Regions from separate parts of the Paenibacillus sp. LX16 genome, predicted to be linked through region 1. Evidence: riboswitches for the same ligand, from Rfam matches in the RefSeq annotation. Region 1 holds a riboswitch; each other region holds the start of a gene.

Region 1 (3,278 bases):
ATATGCCGGAACGATTGCTCTTAACGGAACACTGCAAATGGGCTACTTCGGGGACTGGGCTTCGCATACGATTGAACATGCATTATCTGCTGTATATGATATTCCTCATGCTGGCGGTCTGGCGATCCTATTCCCCAACTGGATGAGACATACGGTGGATCAGGATGCTGCACGCATGAAACGGCTGATGCTCAGCATGTTTGACTTAGACACCGTAGGTAAAACAGATAGAGAAATCGCCCTGGAAGGTATTGATCGTCTAAGTGCATTCTGGACAAGTCTCGGTGCCCCTTCCACACTGGCCGATTACAATATTAATGATGAGCAATTGGAGAAAATCGCAACCATTGCATCCCGTGAAATGGAGCATGGAGGTTTCGGTAATTATCAAAAGCTGAATCAGGAAGATATTTTAGCTATTTTGCGTGCATCGTTATAACATTCAAAAGGGAGTGTCCTCAAGCCTGTGATGGCTGAAGACACTCCCTTTTAGTATTTATGAATTAACCGTTTGTCCTTTTTCTTCTACTTGGATAGCAGCCCCTACATTGGTACCTGTAAGAATGCCCTTTTTCTTATTAGGATACAGGGAGTCCATATAGGTTCTGGTTTCTGCAACTACAATGCCTGACAAGCCGAGCAGTGCAATCAGGTTCGGGAAAGCCATCATTGCGTTAAAGATATCTGCCAGTAGCCAAATCGCATCCAGTTTAATGAACGCGCCCCCAGCAACCAGTACGATGAACAGATAACGGTATGGCTTAATCCACTTAACCCCAAGCAAATATTCGACACAGCGTTCCCCGTAATAATTCCAGCCGAGCATAGTGGTGAACGCGAACATAATCAGAATGATTGTAAGCAGTTCTGCCCCCAGCGGGAATGCGCTGGAAAATGCTTGCTGAGTCATCAGGCCCGCATCGGTAGGCCCGCTCCACACACCGCTAACCAGTAGCGTCAACCCGGTCATCACACAAATAACCATTGTATCAATAAACACGCCTGTCATGGAAATTAGCCCTTGCTCCGCAGGCCATTTGGTTTTGGCAGCTGCGGCTGCAATCGGTGCGCTCCCCAATCCGGCCTCATTGGCAAAAATACCTCTGGCTACCCCACTTCGCATCGCCAGCATAATCGTAGCTCCGGCAAACCCGCCTGTTGCAGATGTAGTTGAAAATGCCGAATGGAGCACCAGCGCGATTGCGGCAGGAAGTTGGTCAGCAAACCGAATCAGTACGATGAGACAAATCAGTACGTACAAGCCTGTTTTAAAAGGAACGACCTTCGTCGATACCTTGGCAATACTTTTGAGTCCTCCAATAGTAACCAGTCCTGTGAGGATAGCAATAATCAGTGCCGTTACAATGGGCGGAACACCAAAACTGTTTTCAGTCGAAGATACAATCGCTTTGACCTGCGGAAACGTTCCAATCCCGAACAACGCTACCAGCATGCCCGAAAAAGCAAACAGCATCGCCAGCGGTTTAAAACGGCGTCCCAGACCTTTCTCAATATAATACATCGGGCCGCCGGAAAATTGTCCATTCCGATCCTTCACCCGGTATTTTACCGCAAGTACACCTTCCGCATATTTCGTCGCCATCCCAAAAAAGGCTGCAACGACCATCCAGAACAAGGCACCCGGCCCGCCCAGCTTAATGGCTGTCGCTACGCCGACAATACTTCCTGTGCCAACTGTAGCCGCCAACGCTGTACTCAAAGCCGCAAAACTACTTACATCCCCGCTGCCTTCATTCGGGGCCTTACCGATCAGCTTGATCGCCAGGGGCAGGCGGAATACCTGCAGCATCTTCAAACGTATGGTCAGCCACAACCCCGTTCCCATGACAAGAATGATGAGAGGCGCCCCCCATATCCAGCTACTAATCGCTTCTAACACATGTACCAAATTCATTTCAACCCGCTCCTCCAGCATATTAGAAAACAAAAAAGAGTCAAATCCGCTGATTCGACTCCTGGAGAGGTTAAAGGCACGAAAAAATACAACCATCTTGCGCAGGTTTCTGCCTCTAATAGCTTATAAAAAAGCCTAGGGCATTCCCTGTCACAGGTTATTCGCGTCTCTGTCCTTTTGCCTGAGAGTTTAAGCAGATGTTCTCTGCGGTGCACCTTCGGCGCCCAATTAAGGGTCTCTCCAGAGTTCTGTCCGTTTACGGTCCCCGCTTGTTGCTGTAATCAGCCTAAGCACCTGAGAGTTTTGCCCCTTCGGTCGGAACTTTCGTTCCATCTCCCGCAAACATCAACCAGACATATGAAATTTTTATTTATTATACAGAAAACTTTCAGCTTATTACAAGTGAAAAGTTTGTGAAGCCCTCTGAAATACTATTATTATTCTATCAAAAAAGCGGGTACAGCAGATTGCATCCTTAGGATGTCCTCTGCTATACCCGCCCGAGATGATATGGAATTACAATTCTTCACCATTGGTTGCTATCACATTTTTATACCAGTTAAAGGAGTCTTTTTTGGAGCGTTTGAGCGTTCCGTTACCGTCATCATCCAGATCGACGTAAATAAATCCGTAGCGCTTGGACATTTCGGAAGTAGACATGCTCACAAGGTCGATAGGGCCCCAGCTGGTGTAACCAATCAGATCAACACCGTCTGCAATCGCTTCCTTCATTTGGGCAATATGCTGACGCAAGTAATCAATGCGATACGTGTCATGCACAGAGCCGTCTTCTTCCACCTTATCATATGCACCCAAGCCATTTTCCACGATGAACAGCGGCTTTTGATAGCGGTCATAAAACGTATTCAGCGTAATACGCAGGCCGATCGGATCGATCTGCCATCCCCAGTCGGAGGACTGAAGATACGGATTTTTCACGCCGCCAATCAGGTTTCCTGCTGCTTTCTCGCCTTCTGGACCTGCAGATACGGTCAAGGTCATATAGTAGCTGAATGAGATAAAATCGACCGTGTTATTTTTCAATATTTCGGCATCGCCTGGTTCTGTCTGTATCACAACATTATTTTCTTCAAAATAACGATTCATGTAGTTGGAGTATTCCCCACGGGCATGCACATCCGTAAAGAACAGGTTCATCTGATTTTCATGCTGGGCTTTCAGTATATCCTCTGGGTTACACGTATGTGGATAGCTTTCTATACGTGCCAGCATACAGCCAATCTGAGCGCCTGGGATGATCTCATGTCCCCGTTTGGTCGCCAGTGCACTAGCTACAAATTGATGATGCAATGCTTGATATATCGCTTGTTGTTTGTTTTCTACACGGTCAATAACCACACCC
Region 2 (3,278 bases), 170 kb from region 1:
GTGCCAGTGGGTTGGCACTGACGACCAAAAGACCTTTGTGCGCATGGATGAGATCAGCCATCGGCTTCAGGTTTTCCACGGCTCCAAAAAAGTTGGGGCTTTGGACCAAAACAGCCGCGGTCTGTTCCGATACGGCCGCCGCTAACGCATCAGCATCCGTTACGCCGTCCGAACAGCCGATCTCCACGATGTCCAAATCCAATCCGCGTGCATAGGCTGCCAATACCTGACGTGCCTCTGGATGGACGGACCTCGATACGATAAGCTGTTTACGGCGGGTAGCTGCGGCGGACAGTGAGCCCGCTTCCGCCAGTGCAGTCGCTCCGTCGTACATGCTGGCATTAGCTACAGCCATGCCCGTCAATTCGCAAATATACGACTGAAATTCGAAAATGGCTTGTAGCTCGCCTTGGCTTACTTCCGGCTGATAGGGGGTGTAGGCTGTATAGAATTCCGAGCGTGAAGTGATGTGCTGGATGACGGACGGAATATGATGATCATAAATTCCTGCGCCAAGGAAGCTGGCATGTGTGTCTGTATTGGCGTTGTGTCTGGCCAGCTCGGCCAAGTGGCGGGTCAAGGCTTTCTCATCGAGTCGAGAAGAAAGAGGGAGTTCCCCTTGATATCGAATGGCCTCTGGAATGTCACTGAACAAATCATCAATGGATGATACACCGACCACACGTAGCATTTCGGTTTGATCCTGCTCAGTCATAGGGAGATAACGATGCTGCTTCATAGGTTCTGGCTCCTTTCGAAAAGCAAAATTTTAAATCGTAAATTAGCTAATAAAAAAGTGTGAGATGAGAAACCCGGAAGTTCATATCTGACATGTTTGCTTTATTGAAATGAAGAGAGTTTAAGATCAGCGCGGGCGTTTATAAAAGGGTGCTGCCACCACCTCGGCACGCAGGCGTTTGCCACGAATCTCAACCTCCAGCGGTGTGGAGAGGACGCTAAAACGACTGTCCACCAAGGCGAGGCCCAGATTACGCTTCAAGGTGGGCGACTGAGTTCCCGTTGTGACCTCACCGATGCGTTGTCCTTCTGCGAATACCGGATAATGGGCGCGTGGGATACCGCGATCAATCATTTCCAGCCCGATCAATTTGCGAGGAATCCCTTGATCTTTCTGACGTTGCAGTGCTTCTCTACCGATAAAATCTCCTTTATTCAGCTTGACGAAGTACCCTAGACCGGCTTCAAGTGGTGAAATCGTGGCAGATAACTCCTGTCCGTACAGCGGCAACCGTGCCTCAAAGCGTAGGGTATCCCGAGCACCAAGTCCAGCGGGAATCAGCCCATACGACTCACCGAAACGAAGCAAACTCTCCCATACGGCTGGTGCTTCCGCGGCAGGTACGTAAAATTCAAAACCGTCTTCGCCCGTATATCCGGTTCGTGAGACGAGAGCTTTTGCTCCGAACAATGGCACGTCCTCATGGAAGCGGAAAGATGCCAGATTCGTAATGTCCGTATCTGCCACGGCTGCGGCAATTCGTACTGCTTCTGGTCCTTGCAACGCCAGCAATGCTATCGCATCAGACACATTCTCCATGTGAACGGATGCAGGCATATGGCGAATGAGCCAATCCCAATCCTTATCGATGTTAGAGGCGTTCACTACGAGCATGTAGCGTTCTGGTCCTTTGCAGTAAACAAGTAGGTCGTCTACTACACCTCCATCGGGGTAACACAGGAGTGAATATTGTGCCTGACCTGCTTCCAACTGGCTGACATCATTCGTGGTCACCCTTTGCAGAAAAGCTTCGGCCTCTTTGCCTTCAACCAAAAACTCGCCCATATGCGATACATCGAATAAACCCGCACGTTGGCGGACGGCCTCATGCTCCTTTTGAATGCCGCTAAACTGAACGGGGAGCTCCCAGCCGCCAAAGTCAATACAACGAACCCCAGACTGCGTCCCGTAGGACGAATATAGCGGTGTTCTTCGCAAATTAGTCATTTTTCCACTCCTATCCGGTGTGATCGGCTAAACAAAAAAGACAGGCCGAAAAAAACGTATAGACAGCAGTCTATACTCTTTTTTCAGCTCTGTCCTTGATACCAGAAAGTTACCCCGGTATGTACCGGGTTTCCTCTTGGGTGATCCGCTCCAATAGCGAATGCTCTCCAGAGATGCGTCCGGCAGAGGTCCTTTTGCCTGAGAGATTCACCTGCAAATGCAGGCTTACTCCTTCGGCGCTACCTTCGGGATCTGCGGTATATTACCTGGCTGTGCAGATAACAACTTGATCCGATTCGCGTGCACAACTGTCTCACAAGCGGCAACAGCTATGCGAATCTTTTTGGCAGTCTCTCCCTCTGCGTTCATCCGCGTTTGCAGTTGTCGGGGTGTTTCCCAAAGTATTTGCTATAACCCATTAATACGCAAATTCATTCAAAATGTCAATAAAAATGTCATCGAAAACAATAGAAAAAACATTTAATATATAAATAAGGATATGTAAGCGTTTGTTATAAGCTATCATATTTTTATATAGTACGCTATATGAGGTGATATGAAGTATTTTTGTTAGTATTATTGACATGAGTGTTCTTGTTGTCATAATCTTAACCTGTCTAATACAGGTGAGCAAAAGCGATTTTATTCATATGGAAGTGAGGGGAACAGGATGGGTGAAGTGAAGCAGCAACTTTGGTATACAGACGAACATGAGTGGGTTCAGCGTACAGAGAATGGGACGGTGCGGGTTGGTATTACGGACTTTGCACAGCATCAACTGGGTGATATTGTTTTTGTAGAATTACCTGAGGTGGGAGTAACGATTGAGCAGGGAGCGGAGATCGGTACGATTGAATCGGTGAAGACGGTATCCGACCTTTTTGCTCCGGTGACGGGAAACGTATTAAAGGTGAATGAAGCGCTGGAAAGTACGCCTGAACTAGTAAATGAATCTCCCTATGAAAAAGGTTGGATGATCGAAGTAGAGATGGGCAAAGATGTGGAGGAAACATTGGGCAAGCTACTGTCTGCGGATCAGTATGAGAAGTTGATTTCGGAGTAATAATGGGGCAATACAGCATGAAAAAAGAGCGTGTTATTCTGAATTTTTTATATTGATTTTCAATTGAATAAGAGCATCGTTAGTTCGCTCGTTTTTTGTATAAAATAGTCGCTATGATCTGCCATAGCGGCTATTTTTTTGTTGTCATTTTGGAAGCGTAATTACGTGTTTTACTCTGGCACAGAAGGTGGTTCCCTATAAGTTTGTGCAGATTTAAATCCCTGTTTTTTCGACTAATTTCTATAGCTA
Region 3 (3,278 bases), 1.8 Mb from region 1:
ATAGGCTCCACGACGGTAGCCATTCATAACTTCGGAGGAATCCCAACGGTTTTTGTTACGGTCCGCATTATAATGATCGGAGATGAAGAATACGCTTCCCCCGTTATTCACGTATTGCAGTAGGGCAGCCTGCTCGGATGCCTTAAAGGCAACATTCGCTTCACCAATAATGAACACATCATATTGGCGCAACTTGTCATATGTTATGGCCTGCTCTCCATAAGTAAAAGGAATGGGACGATTCAATTGGTCTACCGTAAAGCCTACATTACGCAGTCCATTGGCAAAGTCGGAGAAGGCGCCTTCAATGACCCAATCTGCTGCACCAGCGGTCTGTGCGTGCGTATTATCGAACAGCACCTTTTTGCCTTTTCCATCCGGCAGTGTAGTACCGGGTTGACCCGGGTTGCCAGGTTCACCTGGTTCCCCCGGCTCGCTTCCGCTCACCAGTTCAACAGCGCTTGGGCTTTTTACTCCGCCAAAATTATTGTAGGCGCCGAGTGTACCCGTCACACGAATTTTGCTGCCGATCAGCTCAGGATGGCCTGATAACCCATATTGCCCTCTGTACGCTGAAGTCAGCTGTACATCCAATAGATTAGACGTATTACGTTCATTTGCTTGGTCGGCAATCAGTACGTTAAAATCATTCGCGAACGGAGAAGAAAAGTTAGCCGTTTTCGATCCGGTAGCATGTCCGACGATGTAGCCTTCCACCGTCACCGTACCTCCACTGCTTTGGCCCTGAAGTGCTTCGGCTACTGTCAATGCTCCCTCTGCCTTGACCTGACCGAATGGAACGAAGATCCCGATCAGCAGTGATACGATTGCTGCTAGATGTAGTATCCCTTTTAAGCGTGAACCTGTGAACCGCAAGCCTTTTACCATACGTCAATATCCCTCCTATGTTTTCCATAAATGTACTTGTCCTTTATCAGATTAGCCGCCAATCTTCTAATTCCTTCCTGATTTCATCCATAATTATGTAAATTTTAATCTTTTTTATTGGAAACGCACCTGTTTCAGGATTTTGCAAAATTCGATTCCAGTCGCTCCAAAGCGCAATATCTAGACGAACTAGGCCATTTCGATCTATATATTGTTCATTAGAAGTCGCTTATTGGGTTTTTGCAAAATCCTCGTTTATGTAAAAATTGAACCCTGTGATTGACACCGAGCACGGCATACATTACCCTAAGAAAGACATGTAGAACGGTATACGCGAATGAAGATGACGGGAGAGTCTGTCCAGGGAGCCTACACTCTGGCGGCACCGAAGGAGCAAGACGCCAGCACCCGGCTGGCGGATAATCTCTCAGGTCCATGTATCGTCATCTGACGCAACTCTGGAGAGAGCGCAAGCCACCCAAGGGGTAAGGCGGTAAGAACACCGCACGAAACTCTCAGGTAACGAGGACAGAGATAAGGGAAACTTCCTTATCCTGTCCTTTTTTGTGCTCACATTGTGCGTCAGCATTAGGAACCGTCATAACCGCGCAAAGACGCGGAGATACCATATAGTATGGTATTAGAACATACAGGGGGCCACACCATGCGTTTCAAAGATGTATTTTCTATTATCGGCCCGGCCATGACCGGACCTTCCAGTTCACACACCGCAGGCGCGGTGCGACTCGCACGCGTTGCCCGGCACTGGCTCGGGGCGCAGCCTGACCGTGCCCGCATGACATTATACGGCTCCTTTGCTGATACGTATAAAGGACACGGTACAGATCTGGCGCTCATCGCAGGACTGCTTAATTACGATACGGACGATCACCGGATTCCCGATGCCGAGCAATGGGCCGAACAAGCCGGGATGGCCGTGGAATTCGCCGTCAGCGGACTCCCCGCCCCTCATCCGAACACTGTCCGTTTCGAGCTGTGGAAGGGCGAGGATCAGCGCACACTGTTGGGCTCCTCCATCGGCGGCGGCAGCATCCATGTCCAGCAGCTCAACGAATTCCGGGTCAATCTGACCGGGGAACTGCCTACGCTGGTGCTTCTCCACTCAGATAAGCCCGGTACATTGGGCGCGATAACTTCAGCGCTGGGCTTGGCTCACATTAACATTGCCTATATGCACGTAGATCGCAAAGGCCGGGATGGTGAAGCACTCACCGCCATTGAAACGGACAGTTCTGCTCCAGCTGAACTGATTGCGGAACTGCGTTCTTTACCTCATATGTATGAAATTAAGATGATTAATTTGAAAAAAGGAGCTGAATCCGATGCGGTTTAGCCATCTGCATGAAATCAGCGCTTTATGCGCTGAAGAATCCACCACGATTGGCCGCTTGATGATTGAAGAGCAGGTACAAGAAACGAATACAACGGAGGAAGAAGTCTTTCGCCAAATGTCTGATTATTATGAAGTCATGAAGGAAGCCGTTCATCGCGGTCAGACACAAGACACCGTATCCCGCAGTGGATTGACGGGCGGTGATGGCAAGCGCCTAGCGGAGTATCTGCGGGCAGGGGAAACCTGCTCCGGTGATGCCTCCGCGCTCGCCATGGCTTATGCCCTCTCTGTGTCGGAGGTTAATGCATCCATGGGTCGCATTGTCGCCACGCCTACCGCAGGCTCATGTGGGGTTATCCCTGGTGTATTCATCAGTGCGCAGGAGCGGTTCGGCTGGGATGATGAGCATATGGTGCACGGCCTATTCGCCGCTGGAGCCATTGGCTACGTGATCGCCAACAACTCATTCATTTCTGGCGCGGAGGGAGGGTGTCAGGCTGAGATTGGCTCAGCTATCGGGATGGCCGCTGGTGCTATGGTCGAGTTGCGCGGTGGTACGCCTGAACAGGCTGTTCACGCCGTGGGCCTCGCTCTTAAGAACACGCTCGGCCTGATTTGTGACCCCGTCGCCGGACTCGTGGAGATTCCGTGCATCGTGCGCAACGGGCTGGGAGCCGTGACTGCGCTTGCCGCAGCGGACATGGCTTTGGCGGGTGTGCGCAGCGCTATTCCGTCTGACGAAGTCATTGACGTAATGCTTGAAGTCGGCAGTGCGATGCCGTCGAAGCATCGCGAGACCGCCAAAGGCGGGTTGGCCCAGACGCCGACTGGCAAGCGTTTGACCGAATCACTTACACGCAACACACCGACCAAGAAGGATAAGTCATGATTTATAAGCGGTAGCCTCCTTAAAATAAAAGAGCAAGCATGTCGTCCTTGGACGTATGCTTGCTCTCTTTTTTACTGAACGGTTACCTGTACCTTCGTCATTTTCCCTGCATATTTCACAGTAATTACAGCTTTGCCCTTGCCCTGT

What was found. Region 1 has a riboswitch for glycine ahead of T3H97_RS19970 (alanine/glycine:cation symporter family protein). Riboswitches for the same ligand answer to the same signal wherever they lie in the genome.
Region 2: linked by a shared signal. The riboswitch ahead of gcvT (glycine cleavage system aminomethyltransferase GcvT) and the one ahead of T3H97_RS19970 (alanine/glycine:cation symporter family protein) in region 1 are both predicted to bind glycine.
Region 3: linked by a shared signal. The riboswitch ahead of sdaAB (L-serine ammonia-lyase, iron-sulfur-dependent subunit beta) and the one ahead of T3H97_RS19970 (alanine/glycine:cation symporter family protein) in region 1 are both predicted to bind glycine.

Annotation. Positions count from the first base shown of each region.
Region 1 covers NZ_CP141152.1:4,469,967-4,473,244, forward strand. The annotation lists gene T3H97_RS19965 (iron-containing alcohol dehydrogenase) at 1-439, shown strand, start outside; gene T3H97_RS19970 (alanine/glycine:cation symporter family protein) at 497-1,915, opposite strand; glycine riboswitch at 2,075-2,169, opposite strand; glycine riboswitch at 2,188-2,264, opposite strand; gene T3H97_RS19975 (glycoside hydrolase family 1 protein) at 2,432-3,278, opposite strand, start outside.
Region 2 covers NZ_CP141152.1:4,297,104-4,300,381, reverse strand. The annotation lists gene gcvPA (aminomethyl-transferring glycine dehydrogenase subunit GcvPA) at 1-739, opposite strand, end outside; gene gcvT (glycine cleavage system aminomethyltransferase GcvT) at 866-1,966, opposite strand; glycine riboswitch at 2,143-2,242, opposite strand; gene gcvH (glycine cleavage system protein GcvH) at 2,637-3,029, shown strand.
Region 3 covers NZ_CP141152.1:438,936-442,213, reverse strand. The annotation lists gene T3H97_RS01990 (DUF6359 domain-containing protein) at 1-888, opposite strand, end outside; glycine riboswitch at 1,226-1,341, shown strand; gene sdaAB (L-serine ammonia-lyase, iron-sulfur-dependent subunit beta) at 1,553-2,242, shown strand; gene sdaAA (L-serine ammonia-lyase, iron-sulfur-dependent, subunit alpha) at 2,232-3,131, shown strand; gene T3H97_RS01975 (Ig-like domain-containing protein) at 3,203-3,278, opposite strand, start outside.